3 regions of the Serratia sp. DFXYC6 genome follow, and region 2 is predicted to be linked to each of the others. Evidence: predicted binding sites of a transcription regulator. Region 2 holds the regulator's gene; each other region holds the start of a gene.
What was found. The regulator PhoB, encoded in region 2, activates phosphate uptake and scavenging genes when phosphate is short. The targets are predictions, from matches to a motif close to CTGTCATAAAACTGNCNNAT.

Region 1 (10,684 bases), on a different contig from region 2:
ATCGGCGCGCTGTTCATCGGCGCCACCGCCGAAGCGGCGATGGTGCTGCTGCTGTTTATGGTCGGCGAACTGCTGGAATCCTACGCCGCCAACCGCGCACGGCGCGGGGTGAAAGCGCTGATGGAGCTGGTGCCGGAAGATGCGCTGCTGCTGCAAGGCACGGAACGCAAACGCGTGCCGGTCGCCAGCCTGCGCCCCGGCGACGTGATTGAAATCGCGCCCGGTGGGCGCCTGCCGGCCGACGCCGAGCTGCTCAATCCGTTCGCCAGCTTCGATGAAAGCGCCCTGACCGGCGAATCGGTGCCGGTCGAGCGCCAACAGGGGGAGAAAGTGGCCGCCGGCAGCCTGTCCGTCGATCAGGCGGCGCAGATGAAGGTGATATCCGAGCCCGGCAAAAACGCCATCGACCGCATCCTGCAGCTGATTGAAGAGGCCGAAGAGCGCCGCGCGCCGATCGAACGCTTCCTCGATCGCTTCAGCCGCTATTACACCCCGGCCATTATGCTGCTGGCCGTCGCGGTGATCCTGGTGCCACCGCTGCTGTTCTCGCAGCCGTGGGATACCTGGATCTATCGCGGCCTGACGCTGCTGCTGATCGGCTGCCCATGTGCGCTGGTGATCTCAACGCCGGCGGCCATCACATCCGGACTGGCGGCCGCCACGCGGCGCGGCGCGCTGATTAAAGGCGGCGCGGCGCTGGAGCAACTGGGCCAGATCCAAACCATCGCCTTCGATAAAACCGGCACCCTGACCGAAGGCAAGCCGACGGTGACCGACGTGCTGCCGATCGGCGCGCTCACCGAACAGCGGCTGCTGCAGCTTGCCGCCGCGGTGGAAGCCGGTTCACATCACCCGCTGGCGCAGGCGATCATCAACCGCGCCGCCGCAAGCGGGGCTGAGTTGCCGCTGGCGCAGGCGCGCCGCGCGCTGGCCGGCGTCGGCGTGGAAGGGATCGTGGACGGCAAGACCGTGCTGATCAGCGCGCCGGGCAAGCTGGCGCCGGGCCTGCTCGACGCCCAATGGCAGAGCCAGGTAGACAAGCTGGAAAACGCCGGCAAAACGGCGGTGGTGGTGCTGGAAGACGGCGCGCCCATCGGCTTGCTGGCGCTGCGCGATACGCTGCGCGGCGACGCCAAGCAGGCGATAGCCGAACTGAACGCGCTGGGCATTCGCGGCGTGATGCTGACCGGCGACAACCCGCGCGCCGCCGCCGCGATCGCCGGCGAGCTGGGCCTCGACTATCGCGCCGGTCTGCTGCCGGAAGATAAGGTCAGCGCAGTCACCGAGCTGAGCGAACTGCGCCCGACGGCGATGATCGGCGACGGCATCAACGACGCCCCGGCGATGAAAGCCTCCAGCATCGGCATCGCCATGGGCAGCGGCACCGACGTGGCGCTGGAAACCGCCGACGCCGCCCTGACCCACAATCGGCTGGTGGGCGTCGCGGAGATGATCCGCATCTCGCGCGCCACCCACGCCAATATCCGGCAAAACATCACCATCGCGCTGGGGTTGAAGGGGGTCTTCCTGATCACCAGCCTGCTGGGGCTGACCGGTTTGTGGCTGGCGGTGCTGGCTGACTCCGGCGCCACCGCGCTGGTCACCGCCAACGCGCTGCGGCTATTGAGAAAGCGCAGCTAAGCTCTGAAACAAACACGGGCGCGGCATACCGCGCCCGTTGTCATTTGGGGGAGGGAACTTTTAACTCGGCCGCGCCGCCGTTAGACGCCTTTACGTAACAGATAACGGTATGGCACCTGTTCGGTCTCCTGCGCCACCAGCGTATGCTCCATAAAGCGGCAGAACCCCGGGATATCGCGGGTGGTGGCCGGATCGTCGGCGATAATCAGCAGCGTTTCGCCGTTGTCCATATGGCGCACGGTTTTGCGCACCATCATCACCGGTTCCGGACAGCGCAGCCCCAGCGCGTCGAGCGTCTGGTCTGCCTGGGCAAATAAGTCAGTCATGCAATTTTTCTCGTTCAAAAACGATCGGCGAACGCTCGCCGCATCTCATTAGCGCCTAGTTTACGCCGGTAGTTTTTCTGCGCAAGATGCGTTAACGTTTGCGTTAAATTTAACCATTGCATTGGTTGCGCAAACGCGTATCATGCCGCCGCGCAGCGTTTTTTGCTGTTTTGACAAGACACACTGGGTTCCCTCACCCCACTGCTAAAAAGGCTACAACATGTATTCGTTTACCGCACAGCAGCGCTTTACCGCGTTGGTCTGGCTTTCGCTGTTTCATATCGCCATCATTACCTCCAGCAACTACCTGGTGCAGCTGCCGATCACCGTTTTCGGCTTCCATACCACCTGGGGCGCCTTTACTTTCCCGTTTATCTTCTTGGCGACCGATCTGACCGTGCGCATCTTCGGCGCGCCGCTGGCGCGGCGCATCATCCTGGCGGTGATGGTGCCGGCGCTGTTCATCTCTTATGTGATCTCCACCGTCACCTATCAGGGAGAATGGCAGGGCTTTGCGGCGCTGAACAGTTTTAACCTGTTCGTGGCGCGCATCGCCGTCGCCAGCTTTATGGCCTATGTGCTCGGCCAGATCCTCGACGTACACGTCTTCAACCGCCTGCGTCAACGCAGCGCCTGGTGGGTGGCGCCGGCGGCGGCGATGTTCCTCGGCAACATCAGCGATACGCTGGCGTTCTTCTTCATCGCCTTTTATAAGAGCAGCGATCCCTTCATGGCCAACAACTGGGTGGAGATCGCGCTGGTGGATTACAGCTTCAAGGTGATGATCTGCCTGCTGTTCTTCCTGCCGATGTACGGCGTGTTGCTGAACATGCTGCTCAAACGCATCGCGGCGCGCAGCGGCGGCCTGCAGCCGGGCTGAGTCGTGTTATTCTGGGCGGCCCTATCCTTTGGAGGCCGCTCATGACCCCAATCGTCCGCACCGCCACGCTTGAAGACATCCACCGCCTTTACCAACGCATCCCTGAATTCGGCGGCCTGCATAGCCTGGCCGATCTGCAGCGGCGCATCGGCGCCGCCCCCGCCAGCCTGTTGATCGCCGAGATAGCCGGGCAACCGGCCGGTTTCAAACTCGGTTATCAACGGCAGGAAACGGTGTTTTACAGCTGGCTGGGCGGCGTGTTGCCGGCATTTCGTCGCCACGGCGTGGCGCAGGCCTTGTTGGCCGAACAAGAGCGCTGGGCGCGGGCGCAGGGCTATCGCCAACTGACGGTCAAAACCCGTAACCGGTTCCGCGCCATGCTGACGATGCTGATCGCCCACCACTATCAGATTGTTCAGCTGGAAAAGAAAGGCGAAGTGGCTGATTATCGGCTATTACTGGAAAAAAACTTGTGACAACATCTGCCTTGCATTTCAACCTGGAATAGGTTGCGATACGACAGTGAATCCCTACCGGAAAGGAAGAAGGAAGCCCGATGCGTAAAGTAGCGAAATTGATGGGTATCAGCCTGCTGGCGCTTGGCCTCGCGGCCTGCGACGGCGAAACCAAAGACACCAAGGCGGCAACGGACGGCGCGGCGGCCAGCGCGCCGGCCGGGCAGCAGGTGAGCCTGCTGGACGGTAAACTGGCGTTCACCCTGCCTGTCGGCATGGCGGATCAGAGCGGCAAGCTGGGCAACCAGGCCAACAACATGCATGTTTACGCAGACAGCACCGGCCAGCGCGCGGTGATTGTGATCCTGGGTGACAAGACCGCCGACAGCCTGGAGACCCTGGCCAAGCGCCTGGAGAATACCCAACGCGCGCGTGACGCCAACCTGCAGGTGATCACCAACAAAGCGCTCGACGTCAACGGTGTACCGCTGCGTCAGCTGGACAGCATCATCACCAGCGGCGGCGAGAAAGCCTATTCTTCCGTCCTGATCGGCTCGCTGAACAACAACATGCTGACCATTCAGGTAACGCTGCCGGCGGACAATCAGCAGCAGGCGCAGACCGAAGCCGAAGGCATCATCTCCACCCTGAAGCTGAAGCAGTAATCCCACAAAGGGCCGGCTTGCCGGCCCTTTCGCTTTATGCCAGCGCCTGCGCCAGCAGGGTGATCGGATGTTCGCAGCGTTTGCTGGTGGACATTTCTATCTGCCATTTGCAGGTCTCGCAGTCGGTCACCACCAGATCCACCCCGCTCTCTTCTATCTGCCGGAACAGCGGTGCGCCGATACCCTGCGACGTGGCGTAGTTCTCCGATTTGAACCCGTAGGTGCCGGCGATGCCGCAGCACTGCGAATCCAGCACCACCAGCTCCAGCCCCGGTATCTGCCGCAGCAGCTCCAGGGTGTAGGCGGTCCAGCCCATCTTCTCCATATGGCAAGGCGTGTGATAAGCCACCCGCAGCGGCGTGCGCTTGAGCGGCAGGCTGCGCCCCTGATTGATCAGACGATAGAGATAGCGCGTCGCCAGCTCCACCCGCTCGCGCACCGCAGTGGTGTCCACGTCCAGCAGATGAGGGTATTCGTCACGCAGGGTGAAGGTGCAGCTCGACGAAGTGGCCACCACCGGAATGCCGCGCTCCAGCACCGTTTCATGCAGCGATTCGGCATTGACCCTGGCCTGCTTTTTGGCCTGCTCGATAAACCCGTTGGCGATCAGCGGCACGCCGCAGCATTTCTCGCGTTTCAGCAGCTGCACGCCGATATCCAGCGCGTTGAACACCCGGACCAAATCCTTGCCCAGCTGCGGGTGGTTATAGTTGACGAAGCAGCCGTGGAAGAACGCCACCTGCTCGGCGTAACGCTGCTGCGCCTGCGCCTGTTGCCGGTACCAGCGGCGGAAGGTGCCGAACGAGTATTTCGGCAGTTCACGACGGTGATCGATCTTCAGCGCCTTGTCCAGCAGCTTGCGCACCGGTTTCAGCCCGGTGGCGGCGTTGACGATCGGCGCGAACGGCGTCGACAGCGATCCCATGATATCGGTGTGGCTGAGGATGGCGTCACGCAGCGTCGGCTTGCTCTGGGCAAAGTCGGCGCGGGCGCGCTGAATGATGTCGCCGATTTTGACATCGGACGGGCAGGCCACTTCACAACGCTTGCAGTTGGTGCAATATTTCAGCGCTTCATCGTACAGCGTCGGGTCTTTCAGCCGCAGCCGCTCGCCGTCCGGCCCCGCCTGTTTCGGCCCCGGGTAGAGCGGGTTCACTTTGGCGACCGGGCAGTAGGTGGTGCAGACGGTACATTTGATGCAGCTTTCAAAGCTGTGATCCTGATGCAGGCTCATGCGTTCTCCTCCGCGGCGATCTGCTGCGCAACGTGCAGCGCACCGATCAATGACACGCCGGCGCCGCAGCCCTGCTGCAGCGGATCGTAACCGCCGGCGACCGCACCGATGGCATACAGATTGTCGAACGGCACTCCCTGCTTCATCGCCCGCAGCCTGCCGTCGGTACGCACGCCGAACTGCAGGTAAGGCTGCGGCGCGAACAGCTCGCGTCGGCTCCAGTCGGCGCGATCGGCGCGGCTGTGCACGTCCAGCCCGAAGATCGGCTCACGCACTTCATCGAAATCCGCCACCAGCCCGTTGCTGAAGAAGCTGCCGCTGGCCAGCACCACCTGCTGCGCCCGCAGCGGAATATCGCCGTGGTTGCGGGTATACAGGCCGGTGACGCGGCCGGCTTCACACTCGGCGCGCAGCACGCTGTCGCCCGGCATGAAAACGCCGCCCAGCTGTTGGAAACGCCGCCGCAACGCCTGGTGCAAGCGCATGCCGGGCACCGAAGGCGGCAACGTCGGCAGCAGTCGGACCGGCTTGCCGACCGCATCCTGCAACACCGCCAGCGACGCGTCGTCCTCCAGGCCCAGACAGGCCGGCAGGAAGAGCGCCTCGGCCTCGCCCGCCAGCCGCCGCAGCTCTTCAGCCAACGGCGGCAGGCTTTCCATCAAATCCAGTACCCGGGCGATGTTCACCGCGCGGAACTCGCTGGGGTTATTGCGCAATCTGTCCAGCGCCGGCATGTGCAGATAGGCCACGTCCGTCTGCACGCCGAGCTCGCGGCTTAAGGCGTCGGCGGCCATCTGCGGTTGGAAGTCGAGGAACCCTTCGATGCCGATCACCGCAATGCGCCGCCAGGGCAGTTGGCCGGTCAGCGGCAGCGTCGGGATCGCCTGCGGGCTGAGCCAGGTGGCGCGGCGCGTGCCGAGCGGCGTGATGCGCAGATGGTTGTTCACCCCCTCGCCCTGGAGATTCAGCCCGCAGCGTTCCAGCAGCCGCTGCGCGGCGGCGGACAGCGCCGCCACCCGGCCGGGGCCAATCAGAGAATACGGATGCTGCGGCGCCTGTTGCGCCAGCTGCGGCAGCGCCGCCAGTGGCATCTCGACCGGCGTGCCGTCCGGCAATCTCGCCAGCAGATCGAGCGAGCCGGAGGAGAAGTAGAGCGCGCTCTGGCCGGAACTGACCACCGCACAGCGTTTGCCCTGTTCGGCCACGGCAATGGCGCAGCTCAGGCCCGCCAGGCCGCCGCCAATCACCACTACGTCAAATCGCATCATCCGCCTCCTGCTCTTTGTCTGCCTGGGCCTCAAGCCCGCATAATCCCTGGTAAACCCAACTGGTAAATTCACTCTCGCGCAGCGCATCGCCCCAGGCGATCGGCCGCACGCCTTTCCAGCGTTCGTTGAGGAACTGCGACAGCTGCGCGATGGATTGCTGCGGCGTGCTGACCTTGAAGCGCGTCAGCAGTCCGGCGGCGCGGCAGGCGCAGAGTTCACCCTGGCAGGTGCCCATGCCGACGCGGGTGCGGCGGCGCAGATCCACCAGGTTATTGACGGTCAGCGAATTGACCGCATAGCGCACTTCCCCGGCGGTCACCGCCTCGCACTCGCACACCAGGCTGGTGTCGAGCCGATCGGCCGCCGGCACCTGGCTGGCGCGATCGCCGTGCCGGTAAATCGCCGAGCCGCGGATGCTGGCGGGCAGAGAAACCACGCTGCGCACCGTTTCCTCCGCCGACTGACGGGATCCGGGCAGCGCGTCCTGCGCGGTGGTGCACGGACTATTTACGCCGAGCTTTTCACATACCTTGTCGGTGGCCCACTCCGCCATCAGGCGGTAGGTCATCAGCTTGCCGCCGGTGATGGTGATAAACCCTTCCAGCCCGTCGCGGGCGGCGTGATCGAGCAGCACGATGCCGCGGCTGACATTGCGCCCGCTGGGATCGTCGTCGCTGGCCACCAGCGGCCGCACCCCGGCATAGGCACGCAGAATGCGGGTCTGCGCCAGGGTGGGCGCCAGCAGCGCCCCCTCGCGGATCAGAATGTCCACCTCCTGCGGGGTCACCAGCATGTTGTCAATTTGGTCGTAGTCGATATGGGTCGAGGTGGTGCCGATCAGCGAGATGGTGTCGCCCGGCACCAGGATGTCGGCGTCCGCCGGTTTGCGGCAGCGGTTGATCACCATGTTGTTGATGCGGTGACCGAGGATCAGCAGCGCTCCCTTGGCCGGGAACATGCGGATACGCAAATCGGCGTATTCGGCGATCTGCTGGCCCCAGATGCCGGCGGCGTTGACCACCACCGCTGCGTGCAGCTCATAGCGCCGCTGATTCTGATGGTCGTAAACGCGCACGCCCGTCACCCGGTCGCCGCTGCGCAACAATCCGACCACCTGGTGGTAAGTCAGGATCTGCGCGCCGTGTTCGCGCGCATCCAGCATATTGGCGGCGGTCAGCCGGAAAGGATCGACGGTGCCGTCCGGCACCCGCACCGCGCCAATCAGCGCCGGATTAGCCGCCGGCTCCAGCCGCAGCGCCAGCTGCGGGTCGATCGCTTCGGCGTCGATGTCGGCCTGGCGACAGGCGGCGATAAACTGTTGCTGATACTCCAGCGAGTCCTGCGGCAGGGTGATGAACAGCCCATCGGTGCGCTCGATACAGTGATGCGCGATGCGTTTCAGGATGCGGTTCTCTTCGATGCACTCGCGCGCCGACTCGCCGTCGGTCACCGCATAGCGCGCGCCGCTGTGCAGCAAGCCGTGGTTGCGGCCGGTGGCGCCGGTGGCGATGTCGTGACGCTCCAGCAAAATGCAGCGCAAGCCGCGCCGCGCACAATCGCGGGCAATGCCTGCGCCGGTGGCGCCGCCGCCGATGATGATCACATCCGTTTCGCCGCCGTCAAAATAGCTGCTCATGTCGCTCCCTCAGGATCGGTAGTTATGAGCCTATTGAGCCACGGTTATTAGGGTCTTTGTTTGATAAGGAACAAGAACGAACATAAAACGAAATAAAAATGTCCACAAAAAACCATCAATGTGATCATAATCACGATTTTTGGACGTTTTTCTATTTCATAACGTTAACGAATCGCTCAAAATCCGCCGTGGTTTCATGAAAGTGTAACAATTGCGCCATTCGTCACAGCGACACCAGGCGTATTTGTCGACAATGGCGCTCGTTATGGAACACAAAAACACCACATTCGATATCCGCTCAATCATCAAATGAACGTAAAAGGTCATATTGATGTGATAACAGATAAAGCCATCGGAGGCGCTCATGTTGAGTATTTTTAAGCCGGCCGCACACATCGCCCGTGTGCCGAGCGATAAGGTAGACCCGCTCTACCGTAAGCTGCGCTGGCAAATTTTCCTGGGGATCTTCTTCGGTTACGCCGCTTACTATCTGGTGCGTAAGAACTTCACCCTGGCCATGCCTTACCTGATCGAACAAGGCTTCAGCCGCGGCGACCTCGGCTTCGCGCTGTCGGGCATCTCCATCGCCTACGGCTTCTCCAAATTCATCATGGGTTCGGTCTCCGACCGTTCCAACCCGCGAGTGTTCCTGCCTGCCGGCCTGATCCTGGCGGCGGCGGTGATGTTGTTCATGGGCTTCGTGCCGTGGGCCACCTCCAGCATCGCGGTGATGTTCGTTCTGCTGTTCCTGTGCGGCTGGTTCCAGGGCATGGGTTGGCCGCCGTGCGGCCGTACCATGGTGCACTGGTGGTCGCAGAAAGAACGCGGCGGCATCGTTTCCATCTGGAACTGCGCCCACAACGTGGGTGGCGGCCTGCCGCCGCTGCTGTTCCTGCTGGGTATGGCCTGGTTCAACGACTGGCACGCGGCGCTGTACATGCCGGCCTTCGGCGCCATCCTGGTGGCCCTGATCGCCTTCGCCCTGATGCGCGACACCCCGCAATCCTGCGGCCTGCCGCCGATTGAAGAGTACAAAAACGACTATCCGGACGACTACAGCGAAAAAGACGAAGAAGAGCTGACCGCCAAGCAGATCTTCATGCAGTACATCCTGCCGAACAAGCTGCTGTGGTACATCGCGGTCGCCAACGTGTTCGTCTACCTGCTGCGTTACGGCATTCTGGACTGGTCGCCGACCTACCTGAAAGAAGTGAAGCACTTCGCGCTGGACAAGTCTTCCTGGGCCTACTTCCTGTATGAATACGCCGGTATCCCGGGCACTCTGCTGTGCGGCTGGATGTCGGACAAAGTGTTCAAAGGTAACCGCGGCGCCACCGGCGTGTTCTTCATGACGCTGGTGACCATCGCCACCGTGGTGTTCTGGATGAACCCGGCCGGCAACCCGACCGTGGACATGATCTGTATGCTGGTCATCGGCTTCCTGATCTACGGCCCGGTGATGCTGATCGGCCTGCACGCGCTGGAGCTGGCGCCGAAGAAAGCCGCCGGCACCGCCGCGGGCTTCACCGGCCTGTTCGGCTACCTGGGCGGCTCGGTCGCGGCCAGCGCCATCGTCGGTTACACCGTGGACTTCTTCGGTTGGGACGGCGGCTTCATGGTGATGATCGGCGGCAGCATCGCAGCGGTCATCCTGCTGCTGCTGACCATGCTGAACGAGAAGAAACACCACGCGGAAATCGCCGCCAAGCGCGGTTAAGCGTCACACGACTTTTGCATGATTTAAAGGCCGCCCTGCGGCCTTTTTACTACCCTGCCCCCAACAACACGGAGAAAACGGAATGCGGACTCAAGTCAAAGCCCTGCTGACAGGGATCATTCTCGCCACCTCGATGGTCAGCGCCGCGCAGGCGGCGGACAAAGTGGTGATCGCCCACCGCGGCGCCAGCGGCTACCTGCCGGAACACACCCTGCCGGCGAAGGCGATGGCCTACGCGCAGGGCGCCGATTATCTCGAACAAGATCTGGTGATGACCAAGGACAACGAGCTGGTGGTGCTGCACGACCATTACCTCGATCGCGTCACCGACGTCGCCGAACGCTTCCCGGACCGCGCGCGTAAAGACGGCCGTTATTACGCCATCGACTTTACGCTGGCGGAGATCAAATCGCTGAAGTTCACCGAAGGCTTTGAAATCGAAAACGGCAAGAAGGTGCAGGGCTACCCTGGCCGCTTCCCGATGGGCAAATCCGACTTCCGCGTGCACACCTTCCAGGAAGAGATCGAGTTCGTGCAGGGTCTGAACCATTCGACCGGCAAGAACATCGGCATCTACCCTGAAATCAAGGCGCCGTGGTTCCACAAACAGGAAGGCAAAGACATCTCCAGTAAAGTGCTGGCGGTGCTCAAGCAGTACGGCTACACCGGCAAAAACGACAACGTCTACCTGCAGTGCTTCGACGCCAACGAGCTCAAGCGCATCAAGAACGAGCTGGAGCCGAAGCTGGGCATGGATTTGAAGCTGGTGCAGCTGATCGCCTATAACGACTGGCAGGAAACCTACGAGCAGAAAGCCGATGGCAAGTGGGTGGAATACGACTACGACTGGATGTTCAAACCG
Region 2 (10,684 bases):
CCTGCAGATTGCCGTCCGGCGCGTTTTTGGCGCGGCGCTGGCTCCAGAAGGCGCGATAGCCGACGCCCTTGACCTCGAATTCGACCTCCGCCAGCGATTCGGCGGTGTGGCGGGTCATCAGTTCATTCTGGCTTGGCGTGACGTTGAGACGCGGCGTCTGGTGGTACAGCGCCAGGCAGATGGCGTCCAGCAGGGTGGTTTTGCCCGCGCCGGTCGGGCCGGTAATGGCGAACAGACCGTTGCTGGCGAACGGCTCGGCGGTGAAGTCAATTTTCCATTCGCCCTGCAGCGAGTTGAGGTTTTTTAACCGCAGGCTGAGGATCTTCATGAATTCGTCTCCTCGGCGTTGTGTTGCACCGCCTCGACCACCTGGCGGAACAGTTGGTGCATCCGCCGTTGGCGTGCTTCGGGCATGTCGGCCTCCTGCGCCAGGCGCCGTTCGAACACCTCGTTGACGCTCAGCTCGTTGAGCGTTTCCTTATCCTGCTGCGCAATCGCCTGGCGGCGCTGCTCTTTGCTGCGCCGCAGCAGCACCACTTCCACCGGCAGCGCATCCGCCATCAGCTGGATGCGGCGTTGGATATCGCTGAGGTAGTCCTGCGTCGCCACTTCGATATCCAGCCACACCGGCAGCTCGCCGGCATAGTCGGCAAATTGCCGCAGCTGCCGTTCGATCTCGGCCAGATCGCCTTTGATCAGCTGCATGGGCTGAAACTGCGGGATCGTTAACGTTTCTACCCGCTGCAAAGCGCCGTCGGCGAAATCCACCAGGAAGACGCTTTTGGCTTTGCCCAGCTCATCGAAGCTCAGCGGGATCGGCGAGCCGCTATAGCGAATATGCTCCGATTTGGCGACGTTCTGCGCGCGGTGAATGTGGCCCAGCGCGATATAGTCGGCGGGGGGGAAGGCCTGCGCCGGGAAGGCGTCGAGGGTGCCGATATAGATGTCGCGCACCGAGTCGGAGGTGGTAACGCCGACGGTGGTCAGGTGGCCGGTGGCGACGATCGGCAGCGGCTGGCCCAACTGGTCGCGGCGCTCGCAGGCCGCCTGATACAGCGTCTGATAATGTTCGGCGATGGCTTCCTGCAGCGCCTGCTGTTTCTGCGCGCCGGATTCGCCGGCGCGGCTGGTGAGCAGATCGCGCGGCCGCAGGAACGGGATGGCGCACAGCACCGCGCCCGGCTGGCCGTCGCGTTGGTTAAGCACCACGATCTGCTGTTCCGGGGCGCCCTGCGCGCTGGCGATCACCGTGGTGTTCAGGCAGGAAAGCAGTTCACGCGATTCGTTCAGCGTCGCGACCGAATCGTGGTTGCCGCCCAGCACCACCAGCTGGCAGCCGGTACGCTGCAGTTCCACCACGAAGCGGTTGTACAGCTCGCGGGCATAGCTGGGCGGCGAGCCGGTATCGAACAGATCTCCGGCGACGATCAGCGCATCCACCTGCTGCTGATCTACCTGTTCGATCAGCCAGTTCAGAAAAGCCTGGTGCTCGGCGGCGCGGCTTTTGGTGAAAAAGTACTGGCCAAGGTGCCAGTCAGAGGTGTGGATCAGGCGCATGACACTCCCGGATGCAAAGATAATGGCGATGATTATAAAGGCCGCGGCGGCGGCTGTCCCGGCGCAATGATGATGACAACCGGATGATTTTTCTTTACTGCGGGAAATAATCGCTATGCTTACTGCCTATAACAGCCGGTTTTTTTCATAAAAGTGTCACAAAACTGACGCATAATGGCGCCCGAAAAGTCGCTAACACATTGGCAGGATTGACGATGGCAAGACGCATACTGGTGGTGGAAGACGAAGCGCCGATCCGTGAGATGGTGTGCTTTGTGTTGGAACAGAATGGTTACCAACCGTTGGAAGCCGAAGATTATGACAGCGCCGTGACGCGTCTGTCTGAGCCGTTCCCTGATTTGGTGTTGCTTGACTGGATGTTGCCCGGTGGTTCCGGCATTCAGTTTATCAAACATATGAAGCGCGAAGCGCTGACCCGCGATATCCCGGTGATGATGCTGACCGCGCGCGGCGAAGAAGAAGACCGGGTGCGCGGCCTGGAAGTGGGGGCGGATGATTACATCACCAAGCCGTTCTCGCCCAAGGAGCTGGTGGCGCGCATCAAAGCGGTCATGCGCCGCATTTCGCCGATGGCGGTGGAAGAAGTGATTGAAATGCAAGGGTTGAGCCTGGATCCGTCCTCCCACCGCGTAATGGCGAACGATCAGGCGCTGGATATGGGGCCGACCGAGTTCAAGCTGCTGCACTTCTTTATGACCCACCCGGAGCGGGTTTATAGCCGCGAGCAGTTGCTTAATCACGTCTGGGGCACTAACGTTTATGTGGAAGACCGTACCGTTGACGTGCATATCCGTCGGCTCCGCAAGGCGTTAGAAACCAGTGGGCATGATAAAATGGTTCAAACCGTTCGGGGCACCGGCTACCGGTTCTCAACGCGCTACTGATCGCGCCGCGCTGGAGAATATGCCGTGTTAGAACGTCTGTCGTGGAAGAGGCTGGCTTTGGAGCTGGCTCTTTTCTGTCTGCCCGCCTTACTGCTGGGGCTGATTTTCGGTTATCTGCCCTGGTTCCTGCTGGCCTCTGCGCTGGCTGCGCTGGTGTGGAATTTCTACAACCAGCTCAAACTCTCCCATTGGCTGTGGATCGACCGCAGCATGACGCCGCCGCCCGGCCGCTGGAGCTGGGAGCCGCTGTTCTATGGCCTGTATCAGATGCAGCAGCGCAACCGCCGCCGCCGGCGCGAGCTGGCGCTGCTGATCAAGCGCTTTCGCAGCGGGGCCGAATCGCTGCCTGACGCGGTGGTGATGACCACCGTCGAAGGCAATATCTTCTGGTGCAACGGGCTGGCGCAGCATCTGCTCGGCTTTCGCTGGCCGGAAGACAACGGCCAGCACATCCTTAACCTGCTGCGTTATCCGGAATTCAGCCACTATCTGCAACAGCAGGAGTTTTCGCGCCCGCTGACGCTGCAGCTGAACAACGAACACTACGTCGAATTCCGCGTGATGCCGTATTCCGAAGGGCAATTGCTGATGGTGGCGCGCGACGTCACCCAGATGCGTCAGTTGGAGGGCGCGCGGCGCAACTTCTTCGCCAACGTCAGCCATGAGCTGCGTACGCCGCTGACGGTGCTGCAGGGCTATCTGGAGATGATGGGCGACGAAGAGCAGGATGGCTCGCTGCGCAGCAAGGCGCTGAGCACCATGCAAGAGCAGACTCGCCGGATGGACGGGCTGGTCAAGCAACTGCTGACGCTGTCGCGCATCGAGGCGGCGCCCAATGTCGACATGAACGAGCGGGTGGATATTCCGCTGATGCTGCGGGTGTTGCAGCGTGAGGCGCAATCGCTGAGCGGCGGCAATCACGAGATCACCTTCCGGGTGAACGAACAGCTCAACGTGTTCGGCAATGAAGACCAGTTGCGCAGCGCGGTGTCTAACCTGGTGTACAATGCGGTCAACCACACGCCGAAGGGCACCCATATCGAAGTCAGCTGGCAGCAGACGGCGCATGGCGCGCAGTTCCAGGTCAGCGACAACGGGCCTGGCATCGCCGCCGAGCACCTGCCGCGCCTGACCGAGCGTTTCTACCGCGTCGACAAGGCCCGCTCGCGCCAGACCGGCGGCAGCGGGCTGGGGCTGGCGATCGTCAAGCACGCGCTCAGCCATCACGACGCGCGGCTGGAGATCCTCAGCGAACCGGGGATCGGCACCCGCTTTATCTTTACCTTGCCCAATCGGTTGATTGTTCCCGCCGCTTTATCAGAGAATGCGGTGAAAAATTAACGCGAGACACCGGTATGACCCGAATCACCCGAGGGCTGTTGCTTTGCCTGGCGCTGCTGGCCGGACGCGGCGCGCTGGCGCAGCCTGACGGCATGTTGGCGGGCAACCTGTCCAGCGTCGGCTCCGACACGCTGGCGAATCTGATGGCGCTGTGGGCGCAGGATTTCAGCGAGCATTATCCCAACGTCAACCTGCAGATCCAGGCCGCCGGTTCGTCGACCGCGCCGACCGCGTTGGCGGCGGGCGCCGCGCAGCTGGGCCCGATGAGCCGGCCGATGAAGGCGGCCGAGGTTTCGGCGTTCGAACACCGTTACGGCTATGCGCCGCTGGCGGTGCCGGTAGCGGTGGATGCGCTGGTGGTGTTGGTGCATCAGGACAATCCGCTGCGCGGCCTCAACCTGCAGCAGCTCGACCGCATTTTCTCCGCCACCCGGCGCTGCGGCGAAAGCCAGCCGCTGACGCGCTGGGGCGAGCTGGGGCTGCGCGGCGACTGGGCGACGCGCTCGCTGCAACGCTTCGGCCGCAACTCGGCGTCCGGCACCTACGGCTATTTCAAACTGCGCGCGCTGTGCGGCGGCGATTTCATGCCGCGCGTCAATGAGCTGCCCGGTTCGGCCTCGGTAGTGCAGGCGGTGGCCGGTTCGCTCAACGGCATCGGCTACGCCAGCATCGGTTTTCGCGCCAGCGGCGTGCGGCTGCTGCCGCTGGCGGAGTCGGGAGAAGACTATGTCGCACCTACCGCCGCCAACGTGCGCAACGATCGCTACCCGCTGTCGCGCTATCTGTATATCTATATCAATAAAGCCCCCCATCAACCGCTGGAGCCGCTGACCGCCGCGTTTCTCGATCGCGTGCTGTCGACACCAGGGCAAAGCCTGGTCAATCACGACGGCTATCTGCCACTGCCGCCGGCCGCGCTGCAGAAGACCCGCCAGGCGCTCGGGTTGCCACCGCTCGCGCCGGCCACGATGCAATAAGCGACAAAAAGCGGCGTAATTTTCGCCTTTTTTCACGGCAAAACGGAGCTTATGCCACGCGAAAATCGGGCATTTATTGGCGTTTTCGCGCGGTAAAGTGATATATGCTTCACGTTTCGTGAATTCATTGTTCAAAAATGATACAAATCATGTAGTGTATATTTATTGATAGCCAATATGATCGACTGGTGGCTAAAGTTTATATGGTCGATAGCTCTGCTTTTCGCCGTGCGTCTTGCCTTGAAGCGCTATAAACGTTTACCTTAGCCTTCGTTGTCGGATTAAACCTCCATTTTTATAACTCCTAAAATTTTGCCCATCTTCATGAGCGGCCACTTTCGAATAGGGACATAAACGCCGGATCGACTGCGTTTAGGGTGCTTATTTGGCGCGGCGACGATCGGGCATGCCGGCAACCGGGTGGGGCGTTTCGCCACCACGCTATCGGACAATTTTTTTCATTTGAACAGGCAACACGACATCGTATGAGTCATCGTTTAACGTCAAAAGATATCCTGGCACTGGGCTTTATGACCTTTGCCTTATTCGTTGGGGCCGGGAACATCATCTTCCCGCCGATGGTCGGCTTGCAGTCCGGTGAACATGTCTGGACTGCGGCGCTGGGCTTCCTGATCACCGCCGTGGGCCTGCCGGTCATCACCGTCATCGCGCTGGCGCGCGTCGGCGGCGGCATCGACGCCCTCAGTTCGCCGATCGGCCGCGGCGCCGGCCTGCTGCTGGCGACCGTCTGCTACCTGGCCGTCGGCCCGCTGTTCGCCACGCCGCGCACCGCCACCGTGTCCTTCGAAGTGGGCATCGCCCCGCTGACCGGCGACGGCGCCATGCCGCTGTTCATCTACAGCCTGGTGTACTTCGCGCTGGTGATCGGCATCTCTCTGTATCCGGGCCGCCTGCTCGATACCGTCGGCCACGTGCTGGCGCCGCTGAAGATCGTCGCGCTGGCCGTACTGGGCATCGCCGCGCTGCTGTGGCCTGCCGGCGCGCCGATTCCGGCGACGACGGCTTATCAGAGCGTGCCTTTCTCCTCCGGCTTCGTTAACGGCTATCTGACCATGGATACGCTGGGCGCGCTGGTGTTCGGCATCGTTATCGTCAACGCGGCGCGCTCGCGCGGCGTGAAAGACGCCGGCCTGTTGACCCGTTACACCATTCTGGCCGGTTTGATCGCCGGCGTGGGCCTGACGCTGGTGTACCTGAGCCTGTTCAAGCTGGGTTCCGGCAGCGGCGCGCTGGTGCCTGACGCCACCAACGGCGCGGTGATCCTGCACGCTTACGTTCAGAACACCTTCGGCGGCCTGGGCAGCTTCTTCCTGGCGGCGCTGATCTTCATCGCCTGCATGGTGACCGCGGTAGGCCTGACCTGCGCCTGCGCCGAGTTCTTCGCGCAATACCTGCCGTTCTCGTACAAGACGCTGGTGTTTATTCTGGGCCTGTTCTCGATGGTGGTGTCCAACCTCGGCCTGAGCCACCTGATCCAGATCTCCATTCCGGTGCTGACCGCGATTTACCCGCCGTGCATCGTGCTGGTGGTGCTGAGCTTCACCCTGCGTTGGTGGCACAGCGCGCCGCGTATCATCGCGCCGGTGATGCTTGTCAGCCTGTTGTTTGGTATTCTTGACGCGGTGAAAGCGTCCAGTTTCCAGCAGCTGCTGCCGGCCTGGACCACTCACCTGCCGCTGGCGGAGCAGGGGTTGGCATGGTTGCCGCCTTCGCTGCTGATGCTGGTGCTGGTCGCGATTTATGATCGGGTGTGCACGCGTTCCCAAGTGACCGCGCACTGATAATCCCCCGGCTTAATCCAGGGCCACGGACATGTCCGTGGCTTTTTTACGTTTAAAACTATGGGTCATCTTCATGCAACAACAGTCACCCACCACCGCCTCCGACAATAAGCTGAAACGCGGCCTCAGTACGCGCCATATTCGCTTTATGGCGCTGGGATCGGCCATCGGCACCGGGTTGTTCTACGGCTCGGCGGACGCCATCAAAATGGCCGGCCCGAGCGTGCTGCTGGCTTACCTGATCGGCGGCATCGTGGCCTTCATCATCATGCGCGCACTGGGGGAGATGTCGGTCAATAACCCGCAGGCCAGCTCATTTTCCCGCTACGCGCAGGACTACCTCGGCCCGATGGCGGGTTACATCACCGGCTGGACTTACTGCTTTGAAATCCTGATTGTCGCCATCGCCGACGTGACCGCCTTCGGCATCTATATGGGCGTCTGGTTCCCGGAAGTGCCGCATTGGATCTGGGTGCTGAGCGTGGTGTTGATCATCGGCGCCATCAACCTGATGAGCGTCAAGGTGTTCGGCGAGCTGGAGTTCTGGTTCTCGTTCTTCAAGGTCGCCACCATCATCATCATGATCGCGGCCGGCATCGGCATCATCATCTGGGGTATCGGCAACGGCGGGCAACCGACCGGCATTCATAACCTGTGGTCGAACGGCGGCTTCTTCAGCAACGGCGTTATCGGCATGATCCTGTCGCTGCAGCTGGTGATGTTCGCTTACGGCGGCATTGAAATCATCGGCATCACCGCCGGCGAAGCCAAGGATCCGAAAAAATCGATTCCTAAAGCCATCAACTCGGTGCCGTGGCGCATTCTGGTGTTCTACGTCGGTACGCTGTTTGTCATCATGTCGATCTACCCGTGGAACCAGGTGGGCACCAACGGCAGCCCGTTCGTGCTGACCTTCCAGCATATGGGCATCACCGTGGCGGCAGGCATCCTCAACTTCGTGGTGATCACCGCTTCGCTGTCGGCGATCAACAGCGACGTGTTCGGCGTCGGTCGCATGCTGCACGGCATGGCCGAACAGGGGCACGCGCCGAAGATGTTCAGCAAGGTGTCGAAACGCGGCATTCCCTGGGTGACGGTAGTGGTGATGATGCTGGCGCTGTTGCTGGCGGTGTACCTCAACTACATCATGCCAGAGAGCGTGTTCCTGGTGATCGCCTCCCTGGCGACCTTCGCCACCGTGTGGGTGTGGATCATGATCCTGTTCTCCCAAATCGCCTTCCGCCGCAGCCTGAGCAAAGAGCAGGTGAAGCAGCTGGCGTTCCCGCTGCGCGGCGGGGTGTTCACCTCGGTGGTGGCGATCGTGTTCCTGGTATTCATCATCGGCCTGATCGGCTATTTCCCGACCACGCGCGTCTCGCTGTACGCCGGCCTGGTCTGGGTGGTGTTGCTGCTGGCGGGGTACTGGTTCAAGGTCAACCGCCAGAAAAAACGCGCGCTGCTGGCGACGCAGCAAGACTAAATGAAAAAACACCGGCTGAGGCCGGTGTTTTTTTAGGGTTTATCTTCCTCTTCCTCATCCCCGGCGGCGCGCGCTTCGATGCGCATACCGCTGTCGTTCAGGCGTTCCTCCTCTTCCTCGCCGGCGCAGCGTGCCAGCACTTCGCGAATGTCCTGCAGGTTGCTGCTAAGGGCGCTCAGCGAAGGTTGCAGATTGCGGGGCATGCGGCTTTCATCCAGCGATGCGCTGTGCAGGCAGCCGATAAACAGCAGCGTGGCCATCAGGGTAAACAGCCGATGACGTATCCGTTTCAGCAAGGGCTTTCCCTCTCGGTGGTGAAGGTGATGGCGCATTAACGCCGTTTTCGCCGGGGAAAAGAAGGGGATGGAGATATCTGCTGGCAATTGAAAGCGAATAATTACCAGCAGACACAGTTACGTCAGCCGACGTCAGGAAGCGTTCGCGCTTTGTTGCAGCATGCCGCGCAGGTCGTTGCCGGTCGGCGTCTGATGCACGCGCAGGCCGAACTCGTCGATCACCGCCAGGATATGGTCGAAAATATCCGCCTGAATGCTTTCATACTCCGCCCAGACCGTGGTGTTGGTGAAGGCGTAGATTTCCAGCGGCAGGCCCTCCGGCGTCGGCGCCAGCTGGCGCACCATCAGCGTCATGTTCAGGTGAATACGCGGATGAGCGCGCAGGTAGGCTTCCAGATAGGCGCGCAGCGTGCCGAGGTTGGTGAGACGGCGGCCGTTGAGCGGCGAGGCCAGATCGACGGCGCTCTCCTGGTTGTGCTGGCTCAGCTCCTGGGTTTTGTTATTCAGATAGCTGTGCAGCAGCGGGTTGCGCTGCAGGCGGCGCTGTTCCTCTTCCGACAGGAAGTGCACGCTGCTGGTGTCGATATTCAAGCTGCGCTTGATGCGGCGCCCGCCGGATTCCGACATCGAACGCCAGTTCTTGAATGAGTCGGAGATCAGCGCGTAGGTGGGGATGGTGGTGACGGTGTTGTCCCAGTTGCGCACTTTGACCGTGGTCAGGCCGATGTCGGTGACCGCGCCGTCGGCGCCGTATTTCGGCATTTCCAGCCAGTCGCCGATCTTGAGCATATCGTTGGCGGAGAGCTGAATACCGGCCACCAGCCCGAGGATCGGATCCTTGAACACCAACATCAAGACCGCGGTCATGGCGCCCAGGCCGCTGAGCAGCAGCAGCGGCGATTTGCCCATCAGCAATGAGACGATCATGATGCCGATCAGGATCGCCGCCACCAGTTTCAGGCCCTGGAAAATGCCGCGTAGCGGCAGCTGATTGGAAATCGGGCTTTGGCGCAGCAGCGCTAGCAGTGTATCCAGCAGCGAGAACAGCGACAGCAGGGTGAAGGCGAGGATCCACACCTGCGCGGCGGTGACGATCACCGCCTGGGTCTGGCTGCCGCTCTGCAGCCACAGCGTCGCCTGGATACTGATGATCACCCCTTGCAGCAGCAGTGCCACGCGCTGGAACAGTTTGTATTGGGTGATGGCCTGTTGCCAGACGCGCTGCGATTGCTGGCCACGGCGCTGAAGAGCAGCCAACACCACCCGGTGCAGCACCAGGTGGATCGCTACCGAGATCAGAACAATCAACCCCAATACCATCAACAGCGACATCACTCCGCCGAATTCCAAACCAAACTGTTCCAGCCAGCGCGTTATCTGTTGTTGCATTACCGCTCCTTAAAAAATGCGCAAAAAATATCCTGTAAACTTAAAACGCGTTAGCCTAAGGGGTAACGTGCAGGATTTGTACCTGTTTACCTTTTTTTACATCAAGTTAGCGTTATTTTTCGGTCTCCGCCCCCCGGCTCATCCCCGGGTTTTGCGGCCAGAGAGGAGGGGGAGTTGCACTTAACGTGGCATTGTTCGTTTCTTGAAGAACGCCGTCGATTTCGTTTGGTACAGCAGGAGAACAGTATGCTTAACGCCTGGCATCAACCGGTCCCGCCTTTTGTTGTAAAGCAAGGGCAACGTTTGGATATCACGCTGTGGTTACAAGGGGATGAACTGCCTGAACGGGTATTTTTGCGCGCCGAACCGGACAATGAAGAGTGGCTGCTGGTGATGAAAGCGCAGCGCCACGAGGGGATGCGGCGCTACCAGGCCAGCCTGACGCTGAATGAGGGCGAGCCGACGCGGCGATACTGCTTCAAGCTGCTGTGGGCCGATCGCCAACAGTGGTTCGGTCCGCAGGGCTGGTCGTCAACGCCGCCGGGCCAGCTGGCGCAGTTCGCCGTCGACGATCCTGACAATGGCCCCGAGTGGGTGGCGGATCAGCTGTTCTACCAGATTTTCCCCGATCGCTTCGCCAGCAGCGGCGGCGAGCACGGCATCCAGAGCGGCAGCTATCGCCATCATGCGGCCGGCGCTGAGGTAATTCGGCGCGACTGGCAGCACCCGTTGGAGGATCGCCACGCCGCTTCGACCTTTTACGGCGGCGATCTGGACGGCATCAGCGGCAAACTGCCGTACCTGCAGCAACTGGGCGTGACGGCGTTGTACCTGAACCCGATTTTTACCGCGCCGAGCGTGCATAAGTACGATACCGAGGACTATTACCAGGTCGATCCGCACTTCGGCGGCAACGCGGCGCTGCAGCGTTTGCGAG
Region 3 (10,684 bases), on a different contig from region 2:
GCGCCCCTCCGTACCGATCTCACCGCGCGCGGTTAAATCAGGCTTTCGGTTGCTGATCCAAAGGCGCGATTTTGAAATCGCCGCGCGGCTGGGCGGATTGGGTTTCCGGCCCGAACCAGCGATCGTAAATCTTAACCGCTTCACCGTCTTTTTCCAGCTTGATCAGCGTCTCGTTCACCGCGGCGGTCAGGCGATCTTCGCCCTTGGGAATGCCGACGCCCTGATACTCTTTGGTCAGGCTGAACGGCGAAATTTCAAACTCCGCCTTTTGCGCTGCCGGCAGGTTGCCGAGCAGGCCGACCAGCTTGGCGTCGTCCTGAGTGATCGCCTGCACGTTGCCGTTACGCAGTGCCACGAACGCCAGCGGGGTATCATCGTAGGAGATCACTTTCGCCGTCGGGAAACGCTCGCGCAGGGTGATTTCCTGCACCGTGCCCTTATCCGCGCCGATGCGCAGCTTCTTGATGTCTTCCGGCGTTTTCAATACGCCTTTGCGGGCGATGAATTTCTGGCCGGTGGCGAAATACGGCACGCTGAAGTTCACTTCCTTGGCGCGCTCGTCGGTAATGGTGAAGTTGGCGGCAATCAGGTCAACCTTCTTCGACACCAGCAGCGGAATGCGGTTGGCCGGGTTGGTGGCGCGCAGCTCCACTTTCACCCCCAGCGCTTTGCCGATCGCGTCGGCGACATCCACATCGTAGCCCACCAGCTTCTTGCTCTGCGGATCGATGTAACCGAACGGCGGATTGCTGTCGAACACCGCGATGCGCACCACGCCGGCTTGCTTGATATCGTCAAGTTTGTCCGCGTGCGCGGCGCCGGCGGCGAAACCGGTCAGACTGGCTAACAACGTTAAGGCCAAAGCGCGATGTTTCATAGAAAGCTCCTAAGTGGTTGATGTCCTGCTGGCGGATAAGCTAGCAAGCGCCACATAGGTCAGGAAATAATATAAAAAGCTATATTTATAACCTTTTTATCTTTACGCGCTTAAGATGGAATAAAGGCGCGGGAAACCGCGCCTTGGAAGGATATTACCCGGAAAGGGTTAGTCGTCTTTTTCGTCTTTACCGCCCGGAGACAGCAGCTTTTCCAGGGCGTCGCCGCCCAAATGACGGAAATCCTGTCCTTTGACGAAATAGAAGATAAATTCGCAGATATTCTGGCAGCGATCGCCGATACGCTCGATAGAACGGGCGCAGAACAGCGCGGTCAGCACGCTCGGAATGGTGCGCGAATCTTCCATCATGTAGGTCATCAGCTGACGCACGATGCCTTCATATTCCTGGTCGACCTTTTTATCTTCCCGGTAAATACGGATCGCCTCGTCCAGATCCATGCGCGCGAACGCGTCCAGCACGTCGTGCAGCATCTGCACGGTGTGGCGCCCCAGCGACTCCAGGCTGACCAGCAGCGGCTGGTGCTGGTGCGAGAACTTCTCCAGCGCGGTGCGGCAGATCTTGTCCGCCACGTCGCCGATGCGTTCCAGTTCGGAAATGGTTTTGATGATCGCCATCACCAGACGCAGATCGCTGGCGGTCGGCTGGCGCTTGGCGATAATGCGCACGCAGGCTTCGTCGATCGCCACTTCCATCATGTTGACCTTGGCGTCGCCTTCGATCACGCGCTTGGCCAGCTCGCCATCCTGATTGTGCATCGCGGTGATGGCGTCGGTCAGCTGCTGCTCCACCAGCCCGCCCATGGTCAGCACCTGGGTGCGGATATGCTCGAGCTCTGCGTTGAACTGGCCGGAAATGTGTTTGTTTAAATTCAGGTTATCCATGATGCTTCCTATCAACCATAACGGCCAGTGATGTAGTCTTCAGTCTGCTTTTTCTGCGGCGCAGTGAACAGGTTATCAGTATCACTGAACTCGATCAGCTCGCCCAGATACATAAATGCGGTAGAGTCGGAGCAGCGCGCCGCCTGCTGCATGTTGTGCGTCACAATCACCACGGTGTAATCGGCCTTCAGTTCGCTGATCAGCTCTTCAATCTTGCCGGTGGAGATCGGATCCAGCGCCGAGCAAGGCTCATCCAGCAACAGCACTTCCGGACGAATGGCGATGCCGCGGGCAATGCACAGACGCTGCTGCTGGCCGCCGGAGAGGCTGTAGCCGCTCTGGTGCAGCTTGTCCTTGGTTTCGTTCCACAGCGCCGCCTTGGTCAGCGCCCACTGCACGCGCTCGTCCATATCGGCGCGCGACAGCTTTTCAAACAGGCGAACGCCGAAGGCGATGTTGTCGTAAATCGACATCGGGAACGGCGTCGGCTTTTGGAACACCATGCCGACCTTGGCGCGCAGCAGCGCGATATCCGAGTTGTCGGTCAGGATGTTCTGGCCGTCCAGCAGGATGCCGCCTTCCGCACGCTGTTCCGGGTACAGCTGGTACATCTTGTTGAAGGTGCGCAGCAGGGTGGATTTGCCGCAGCCGGACGGGCCGATAAACGCGGTGACCTTGTTCTTGGCGATATCCAGCGTGATGTTCTTCAGCGCATGGAATTTGCCGTAATAGAAGTTCAGATCGCGTACCTGAATTTTGCTGCTGGAAGCGTCAGTAACCATACTCATCAAGACTTCTCTCTTTTCATCAGCGCCGCCAAAGCGGCGCTCAAAATTTTATGAATGCTTTTTCTTGGCGAAAATCACGCGCGCCAGGATATTCAGTAGCAGTACGCACAGGGTGATCAACAGCACCCCCGCCCAGGCCAGCTGCTGCCATTCGGCGAACGGGCTCATGGCGAATTTGAAGATGGTCACCGGCAGGTTGGCGATCGGCTGCATCAGGTCGGTGCTCCAGAACTGGTTCGACAGCGAGGTGAACAGCAGCGGCGCCGTTTCCCCCGCAATGCGCGCAATCGCCAGCAGCACGCCGGTGATGATGCCGGACACCGACGCCTTCAGCGTGATAGCGGAAATCATGCGCCATTTCGGCGTGCCCAGAGCATAGGCGGCCTCGCGCAGCGTATCCGGCACCAGCTTCAGCATGTTCTCGGTGGTGCGAATGACGATCGGCACCTGCAGCAGCGCCAGCGCCACGATGCCGGCCCAACCGGAGAAGTGCTCCATCTTCGCCACCACGATGGTGTAAACGAACAGGCCCACCACGATCGACGGTGCGGACAGCAGGATGTCGTTGATAAAGCGGATCACTTCCGCCAGCCAGGATTTACGGCCGTATTCCGCCAGGTAGATGCCGGCCATGATGCCCAGCGGCGTACCGAAGAGGGTCGCCCACAGGATCAACAGCCCGCTGCCGGCGATGGCGTTGGCCAGGCCGCCGCCAGCGGTGTTCGGCGGCGGAGTCATTTCGGTGAACAGCGCCAGCGACATGCCGTCGAAGCCTTTGGTGACGGTGGCGATCAGGATCCAGATCAGCCAGAACAGCCCGAACGCCATGGTCGCCATCGACAGGAACAGCGCGAGGCGGTTTTTCTGCCGGCGCCAGGCCTGCATTTTGCGGCGGCTTTCCGCCAGAACGACTGCGTTTTGCATATCCATCGTCGCCATGTTAACGCCCCTCATTCTTGGCCAGACGCATGATCATCAGTTTCGACAGCGCCAGCACGATAAAGGTGATAACAAACAGAATCAGGCCCAGCTCCATCAACGCGGCGGTGTGCACGCCGGACTCGGCTTCGGCGAATTCGTTGGCCAGCGCCGAGGTGATGCTGTTGCCCGGCATGTACAGCGAAGCGCTGTCGAGCTGGTAGGTGTTGCCGATGATAAAGGTCACCGCCATGGTTTCCCCCAGCGCGCGGCCCAGGCCCAACATCACGCCGCCGATGACGCCGTTTTTGGTGAACGGCAGCACGATGCGCCAGATGACTTCCCAGGTGGTGCAGCCGATACCGTAGGCCGACTCTTTCATCATTACCGGGGTCTGTTCGAACACGTCGCGCATCACCGCGGCGATGTAAGGAATGATCATGATAGCCAGGATCACCCCGGCGGCCAGGATGCCGATGCCGAAGGCCGGGCCGGAGAACAGCTCGCCGACGATTGGAATGCCCGACAGTACTTCGCCCACCGGCGTCTGGAAGTATTCGGCGAACAGCGGGGCGAACACGAACAGGCCCCACATGCCGTAGACGATGCTCGGAATGGCCGCCAGCAGCTCAATGGCGATGCCCAGCGGCCGCTTCAGCCAGTTCGGCGCCAGTTCGGTCAGGAACAGCGCGATGCCGAAGCTCACCGGCACGGCGATGATCAACGCGATAAGCGAGGTGACCACGGTGCCGTAGATCGGCACCAGCGCGCCGAACTGCTCCGCCGGCGCGTCCCATTCTTTGGTCCACAGGAACGCAAAGCCGAATTTCTGCATGCTTGGCCAGGAGGCGAAGATCAGCGAAACGATGATGCCGCCCAGCAACAATAGGGTAATCAGCGCAGCCAGTCTCACCAGCGCGCTGAAAATGATGTCACCGTTTTTGCCCGGTGCTTTGATGGTCGGCTTGTACTCAGCCATAGATTACTCTCTGTTTGAACCCTGGCAGCCCCAATCGGGATCGGAGCCTGAAGAACTGTGTGGGGCGCGGCGAACCCGCGCCCCTGCGTTGTTAGTACAGCGCTTTACCTGAACTGTCTTTTACGTTGGTTTTCCAGGCCGCACGCACCTGCTCAACCACTTCTGCCGGCAGGGTGGCGTAATCCAGCTCGTTAGCTTGTTTTGCACCGGTTTTATACGCCCAGTCGAAGAACTTCAGCACTTCGGCGCCCTGAGCAGGGTTTTTCTGCTCTTTGTGCACCAGGATGAAGGTGGTGGAGGTGATTGGCCACACGTTGTCGCCTTTCTGGTCAGTCAGATCCTGAGCGAAAGTTTTGCTCCAATCCGCGCCTTTGGCGGCGTTGCTGAAGCTCTCTTCGGTCGGGCTGACCGGTTTGCCGTCGGCGGACACCAGCTTGGTGTAAGCCAGGTTGTTCTGCTTGGCGTAAGCGTATTCTACGTAGCCGATAGAGCCTGGCAGGCGCTGAACGAAGGCGGCGATGCCGTCGTTGCCTTTACCGCCCAGACCGGTCGGCCAGTTAACGGTAGAACCGGCGCCAATCTTTTCTTTCCACTGCGCATTGGCCTTGGACAGGTAGCTGGTGAACACGAACGAGGTGCCGGAACCGTCGGCGCGGCGCACTACGGCGATGTTCTGGTCAGGCAGTTTCACGCCTGGGTTCAGCTTGGTGATAGCCGGATCGTTCCACTTTTTGACGTTGCCCAGGTAGATATCGCCCAGGGTTTTGCCGTCCAGCGTCAGTTCGCCGGATTTGATGCCCGGGATATTCACCGCCAGCACCACGCCGCCAATCACGGTCGGGAACTGGAACAGGCCGTCGGCCGCCAGCTTGTCGTCAGACAGCGGGGCGTCGGAGGCACCAAAGTCAACGGTGTTGGCCACGATTTGCTTCACGCCGCCAGAGGAGCCGATGCCCTGATAGTTAACTTTGTTGCCGGTTTCTTTCTGATAAGAATCTGCCCACTTGGCGTAAACCGGAGCGGGGAATGTCGCACCTGCACCGGTCAGGCTGGCAGCAGCGAACGCGGACACGGCGGTCAGGGAGAAGGTCGCTGCCACAATACTGGCGACGGTGGTACGCATCAGTTTCATAATCCCTCCTAATGGGATACTTAAAATCGACTTCGAGTCGTTTTAATCAGAGTAAGTATTGCTGCAGGAGGGAAAATAGGACAGTTTGGTGACAGAAAAATGTACGCAATATGACAGTTATATTACAGCGTATTTGATAGGTATTTGTTTTTATGTAAATCAGAAGGTTAGCCGTGAAACAGCACATTTCCCAAGCAATAAAAAACCGGCTTGGCGCGGCCTATCCGCTTGAATATGACAACGTTTATCACCGAAACGGCAGCGCTGTCATCTTTAAGGTCACTCATGAAAAAAGCCGGCGCTAAGGCCGGCTTTTGCAGTTTACCTGTGACAAATTACTCTACGGTGACAGACTTCGCCAGGTTGCGCGGCTGGTCAACGTCGGTGCCCTTGATCAGCGCCACGTGGTAAGACAGCAGCTGCAACGGCACGGTGTAGAAGATCGGCGCGACGATTTCCTCGACGTGCGGCAGAGGAATGAGGGTCATGCCTTCGCTGCTGACGAAGCCGGCGTCCTGATCGGCGAACACGTACAGCTGGCCGCCGCGCGCGCGCACTTCTTCAATGTTGGACTTCAGCTTTTCCAGCAGTTCGTTGTTTGGCGCCACCACGATCACCGGCATATCGGCGTCGATCAGCGCCAGCGGGCCGTGTTTCAACTCACCCGCCGCATAAGCTTCAGCGTGAATATAGGAGATCTCTTTCAGCTTCAGCGCCCCTTCCATGGCGATCGGATACTGATCGCCGCGGCCGAGGAACAGCGCATGGTGCTTGTCGGAGAAGCCTTCCGCCAGCGCTTCGATCTCTTTATCCATCGACAGCATCTGCTCGATACGCGCCGGCAGCGCCTGCAGACCATGCACGATCTCGTGCTCCACGCTTTCCGCCATGCCTTTCAGACGGCCCAGGCGCGCCACCAGCATCAACAGCACGGTGAGCTGCGTGGTGAAGGCTTTGGTCGAGGCTACGCCGATTTCCGTACCGGCTTTGGTCATCAGCGCCAGATCGGATTCGCGCACCAGCGAAGAGCCGGCAACGTTACAAACGGCCAACGAACCGAGATAACCCAGCTCTTTGGACAGGCGGAGCGCCGCCAGGGTGTCGGCGGTTTCGCCGGACTGCGACAGAGTGATGATCAGGCTGCCCGGACGCACCGCCGATTTGCGGTAACGGAATTCGGACGCGATCTCGACATCGCATGGCACGCCGGCCAGCGCTTCGAACCAGTAACGCGCCACCATACCGGAGTGGTAAGAAGTCCCACAGGCGATAATCTGCACGTGCTGCACCTTGGCGAGCAGCTCGTCGGCGTGCGGCCCCAGCTCACTCAGGTTGATTTGGCCATGACTGAAACGCCCTTCCAGGGTGTTTTTCAGCGCCAGCGGCTGTTCGTAAATCTCTTTTTGCATGTAGTGGCGATAAGCGCCCTTGTCGCCAGCGTCATACTGCACCTGGGATTCGATCTCAGGACGCTCGATGGCGTTGCCCTGTTTGTCGAAGATGTTGACGGTGCGGCGAGTCACTTCCACCACGTCGCCCTCTTCCAGGAAGATGAAGCGGCGGGTGACCGGCAGCAGCGCCAGCTGATCGGAAGCGATGAAGTTTTCCCCGACGCCGCGGCCGATAACCAGCGGGCTGCCGGAACGCGCCGCGACCAGCACGCTCGGATCGCGGCTGTCCATCACCACGGTGCCATAAGCGCCGCGCAGCTGCGGGATCACGCGCTGAACCACTTCCAGCAGCGTACCGCCTTGCAGTTGTTCCCAGTGCACCAGGTGCGCAATCACTTCGGTGTCGGTTTCAGAGCTGAAACGGTAACCGCGTTCAATCAGCAGTTCGCGCAGCGGCTCGTGGTTTTCGATGATGCCGTTATGCACCACGGTAATGTAGTCGGAAACATGCGGGTGCGCGTTCGCTTCGGTCGGTTCACCGTGCGTAGCCCAACGGGTGTGAGCGATGCCGGTACCGCCGTGCAGATCGGTTTGTTCCGCCGCTTCGGCCAGCTTTTGTACCTTGCCAACGCGACGCAGGCGACTGACGTTGCCTTTTTCATCGACCACCGCCAGACCAGCGGAGTCATAACCGCGATACTCGAGACGACGTAAACCTTCCAACAGGATTTCTGCGATATCACGTTGCGCTACTGCGCCTACAATTCCACACATCAGTTATATTCCTAATGAACGCCCTTCATGGGCGCTTTCGATGCCTTGACCTGATTTTTGCCGGTTTTTACCGTGCGTCCCCCGAGCCTGTAGATGGTGGGGGTTATTATGTTTTGTATTGGGCTCTGAACGGAGCCCAACGCAAAACACACTATGGCTTCTTCTTCACCGGACGTTGCCAACCCTGAATGTGCACCTGCTTGACGCGGCTCAGCACCAGTTCGTTCTCGGCGATATCGCGCGTCACCGTGGTGCCGGCGGCGATGGTGGATCCTTTGCCGACCGACACCGGCGCCACCAGCTGAGTATCGGAACCGACGAACACGCCATCGCCGATCAGCGTTTTGTGCTTGTTGGCGCCATCGTAGTTACAGGTGATGGTGCCGGCGCCGATATTCACGTCATCACCGATTTCGGCATCGCCCAGGTAGCTGAGGTGGCCGGCCTTGGAGCCTTTGCCCAGACGCGCCTTTTTCATTTCCACGAAGTTGCCGACGTGAGCCCCTGCCGCCAGCTCCGCGCCTGGGCGCAGGCGGGCGAACGGCCCCACCGTGCAGTCTGCTTCCAGCACGCTGTCTTCCAGCACGCTGTAAGGGCTGATCTCGCAGTTATCGCCAATCACGCAGTTTTTCAGCACGCAGCCGGCGCCGACTTTCACCCGGTCGCCCAGCTTGACGTGACCTTCGATAATCACATTCGCATCAATAGTGATGTCACGGCCGTGAACAAGTTCCCCGCGCAGATCGAAACGCGCCGGATCCAACAACATCACGCCGGCCAACAGCAGCTTTTCAGACTGTTCCGACTGGAATACGCGCTCCAGAGTCGCCAGCTGCAGACGGTTGTTCACGCCTTCCACTTCACTTAAACGCGACGGGTGCACGGCTTCGATTTTCTTGCCGTCGGCATGGGCCAACGCAATGATATCGGTGATGTAAAACTCGCCCTGTGCGTTGTCGTTATTCAACATTCCCAGCCAGCGCTTCAGATCGCGCCCGTTCGCCACCAGGATGCCGGTATTGATCTCGTTGATCTGGCGCTGTGCCTCACTGGCGTCCTTGTGTTCGACGATGCCCACCACGTTGCCCTGCTCACGCACGATGCGGCCGTAACCGCTCGGATCGTCCAGCTTGACCGTCAGCAGGCCGATGCCGCCCTGCGGCTTGGCCGCCAGCAGGCGTTGCAGCGTATCCACGGAGATTAACGGCACATCGCCGTACAGCATCAGCACGTCTTCATCGTCGGCAAAGTGCGGCGCGGCCTGCTGCATCGCATGGCCGGTACCCAGTTGCTCGGCCTGCAGCACCCAGTTCAGCGCGCCTTCGGTCAACGTGCTTTTCAACAGATCGCCGCCGTGGCCGTATACCAGATGAACCTGTTGCGCGCCCAGTTTCATCGCGGCATCAATGACGTGTTGCACCATCGGCTTGCCGGCCAACGGATGTAAGACCTTGGGAAGATCGGAATACATGCGTGTTCCCTTGCCCGCGGCGAGGATGACCACGCTCATTGCGCTGTTCGACATAAGCAACCTGATAACTCCATTTTGATAGACGAAAGTAAAACCGTTTAGCGGCGATATTACTACATATTTCTCTGCACGAACCCGGCGCAGGCCGCGTGGGCCTTGGTCTGCCGCTATCACGGCTAATTCGGCGTCGGGACGAAAAAACTGTCGGCGATCGGCGACGTTTATTTCCCGATATCAGCGGTTATACACCACACCGCCCGCCGGGCTGAAATGCTTATTTTAAAGTAAAAAAAAAGCGACCCTATAGGCCGCTTTCTTAAAGTTGGGTGCCGGGCACCCAAACATTACATCGCTTTTCTGGTGAGCTCGATAACGCGCAGTTTTGCGATCGCTTTCGCCAGTTCAGCGGATGCCTGAGCATAGTCGACATCGCCATGAGAGCTGCGAATGTGTTCTTCAGCTTTACGCTTAGCTTCCAACGCTCTCGCTTCGTCGAGGTCAGTACCACGGATAGCAGTGTCCGCCAGCACGGTAACCACGCTCGGCTGCACCTCGAGGATGCCGCCGGACAGGTAGATGAACTCTTCTTCACCGTGCTGCTTAACAATACGCACCATGCCAGGCTTGATGGCAGTCAGCAGCGGCGCATGGCCAGGGAAGATCCCCAGTTCACCTTCGCTGCCTGTCACCTGGATCTTCTGCACCAGGCCGGAAAACATCTGTTTTTCCGCGCTGACTACATCCAGATGGTAAGTCATAGCCATATCACCCTCCTCTCAAGGCGTTACAGTTTCTTGGCTTTTTCCACTGCTTCTTCAATGGTGCCAACCATGTAGAACGCCTGCTCCGGCAGGTGGTCATAGTCGCCGTCCATAATGCCTTTGAAACCACGGATGGTGTCTTTCAGCGATACGAACTTGCCCGGAGAACCGGTGAAGACTTCTGCCACGAAGAACGGCTGAGACAGGAAACGTTGGATCTTACGCGCACGGGATACGACCAGTTTGTCTTCTTCAGACAGCTCGTCCATACCCAGGATCGCGATGATATCTTTAAGTTCCTGGTAGCGTTGCAGAATGGACTGCACGCCACGCGCTACGTCGTAGTGCTCCTGGCCAACAACCAGCGGATCCAGCTGACGGCTGGTGGAATCCAGCGGGTCAACGGCCGGGTAGATACCCAGAGAAGCGATGTTACGGCTCAGTACCACGGTTGCGTCCAAGTGCGCAAAGGTGGTGGCTGGTGACGGGTCAGTCAAGTCATCCGCAGGAACGTAAACGGCCTGTACGGAAGTGATGGAACCGGTCTTGGTCGAGGTGATACGTTCTTGCAGAACGCCCATCTCTTCCGCCAGCGTTGGCTGATAACCTACCGCGGATGGCATACGGCCCAGAAGTGCGGACACTTCGGTACCGGCCAGGGTGTAACGGTAGATGTTGTCAACGAACAGC

Region 1: glpT (glycerol-3-phosphate transporter) is a predicted target of PhoB. The motif match lies at 8,297-8,316, and genes of this name have one in related genera.
Region 3: pstS (phosphate ABC transporter substrate-binding protein PstS) is a predicted target of PhoB. The motif match lies at 5,673-5,692, and genes of this name have one in related genera.

What each region holds. Positions count from the first base shown of each region.
Region 1 covers NZ_JBXUNV010000005.1:238,612-249,295, reverse strand. Annotated here, with positions in the region: gene AC2CGQ_RS22175 (zinc/cadmium/mercury/lead-transporting ATPase) at 1-1,641, shown strand, start outside; gene tusA (sulfurtransferase TusA) at 1,722-1,967, opposite strand; gene AC2CGQ_RS22165 (7-cyano-7-deazaguanine/7-aminomethyl-7-deazaguanine transporter) at 2,188-2,847, shown strand; gene AC2CGQ_RS22160 (GNAT family N-acetyltransferase) at 2,889-3,323, shown strand; gene AC2CGQ_RS22155 (DcrB family lipoprotein) at 3,404-3,967, shown strand; gene glpC (anaerobic glycerol-3-phosphate dehydrogenase subunit GlpC) at 4,002-5,201, opposite strand; gene glpB (glycerol-3-phosphate dehydrogenase subunit GlpB) at 5,198-6,466, opposite strand; gene glpA (anaerobic glycerol-3-phosphate dehydrogenase subunit A) at 6,456-8,105, opposite strand; gene glpT (glycerol-3-phosphate transporter) at 8,470-9,822, shown strand; gene glpQ (glycerophosphodiester phosphodiesterase) at 9,905-10,684, shown strand, end outside.
Region 2 covers NZ_JBXUNV010000004.1:261,329-272,012, reverse strand. Annotated here, with positions in the region: gene sbcC (exonuclease subunit SbcC) at 1-328, opposite strand, end outside; gene sbcD (exonuclease subunit SbcD) at 325-1,557, opposite strand; gene phoB (phosphate response regulator transcription factor PhoB) at 1,773-2,462, shown strand; gene phoR (phosphate regulon sensor histidine kinase PhoR) at 2,487-3,803, shown strand; gene AC2CGQ_RS20230 (PstS family phosphate ABC transporter substrate-binding protein) at 3,818-4,780, shown strand; gene brnQ (branched-chain amino acid transport system II carrier protein) at 5,266-6,582, shown strand; gene proY (proline-specific permease ProY) at 6,656-8,062, shown strand; gene AC2CGQ_RS20215 (hypothetical protein) at 8,095-8,358, opposite strand; gene AC2CGQ_RS20210 (mechanosensitive ion channel family protein) at 8,491-9,747, opposite strand; gene malZ (maltodextrin glucosidase) at 9,994-10,684, shown strand, end outside.
Region 3 covers NZ_JBXUNV010000005.1:25,121-35,804, reverse strand. Annotated here, with positions in the region: gene AC2CGQ_RS21220 (ABC transporter substrate-binding protein) at 38-877, opposite strand; gene phoU (phosphate signaling complex protein PhoU) at 1,046-1,780, opposite strand; gene pstB (phosphate ABC transporter ATP-binding protein PstB) at 1,792-2,562, opposite strand; gene pstA (phosphate ABC transporter permease PstA) at 2,617-3,507, opposite strand; gene pstC (phosphate ABC transporter permease PstC) at 3,509-4,465, opposite strand; gene pstS (phosphate ABC transporter substrate-binding protein PstS) at 4,557-5,597, opposite strand; gene glmS (glutamine--fructose-6-phosphate transaminase (isomerizing)) at 5,933-7,762, opposite strand; gene glmU (bifunctional UDP-N-acetylglucosamine diphosphorylase/glucosamine-1-phosphate N-acetyltransferase GlmU) at 7,914-9,287, opposite strand; gene AC2CGQ_RS21180 (F0F1 ATP synthase subunit epsilon) at 9,578-9,997, opposite strand; gene atpD (F0F1 ATP synthase subunit beta) at 10,018-10,684, opposite strand, start outside.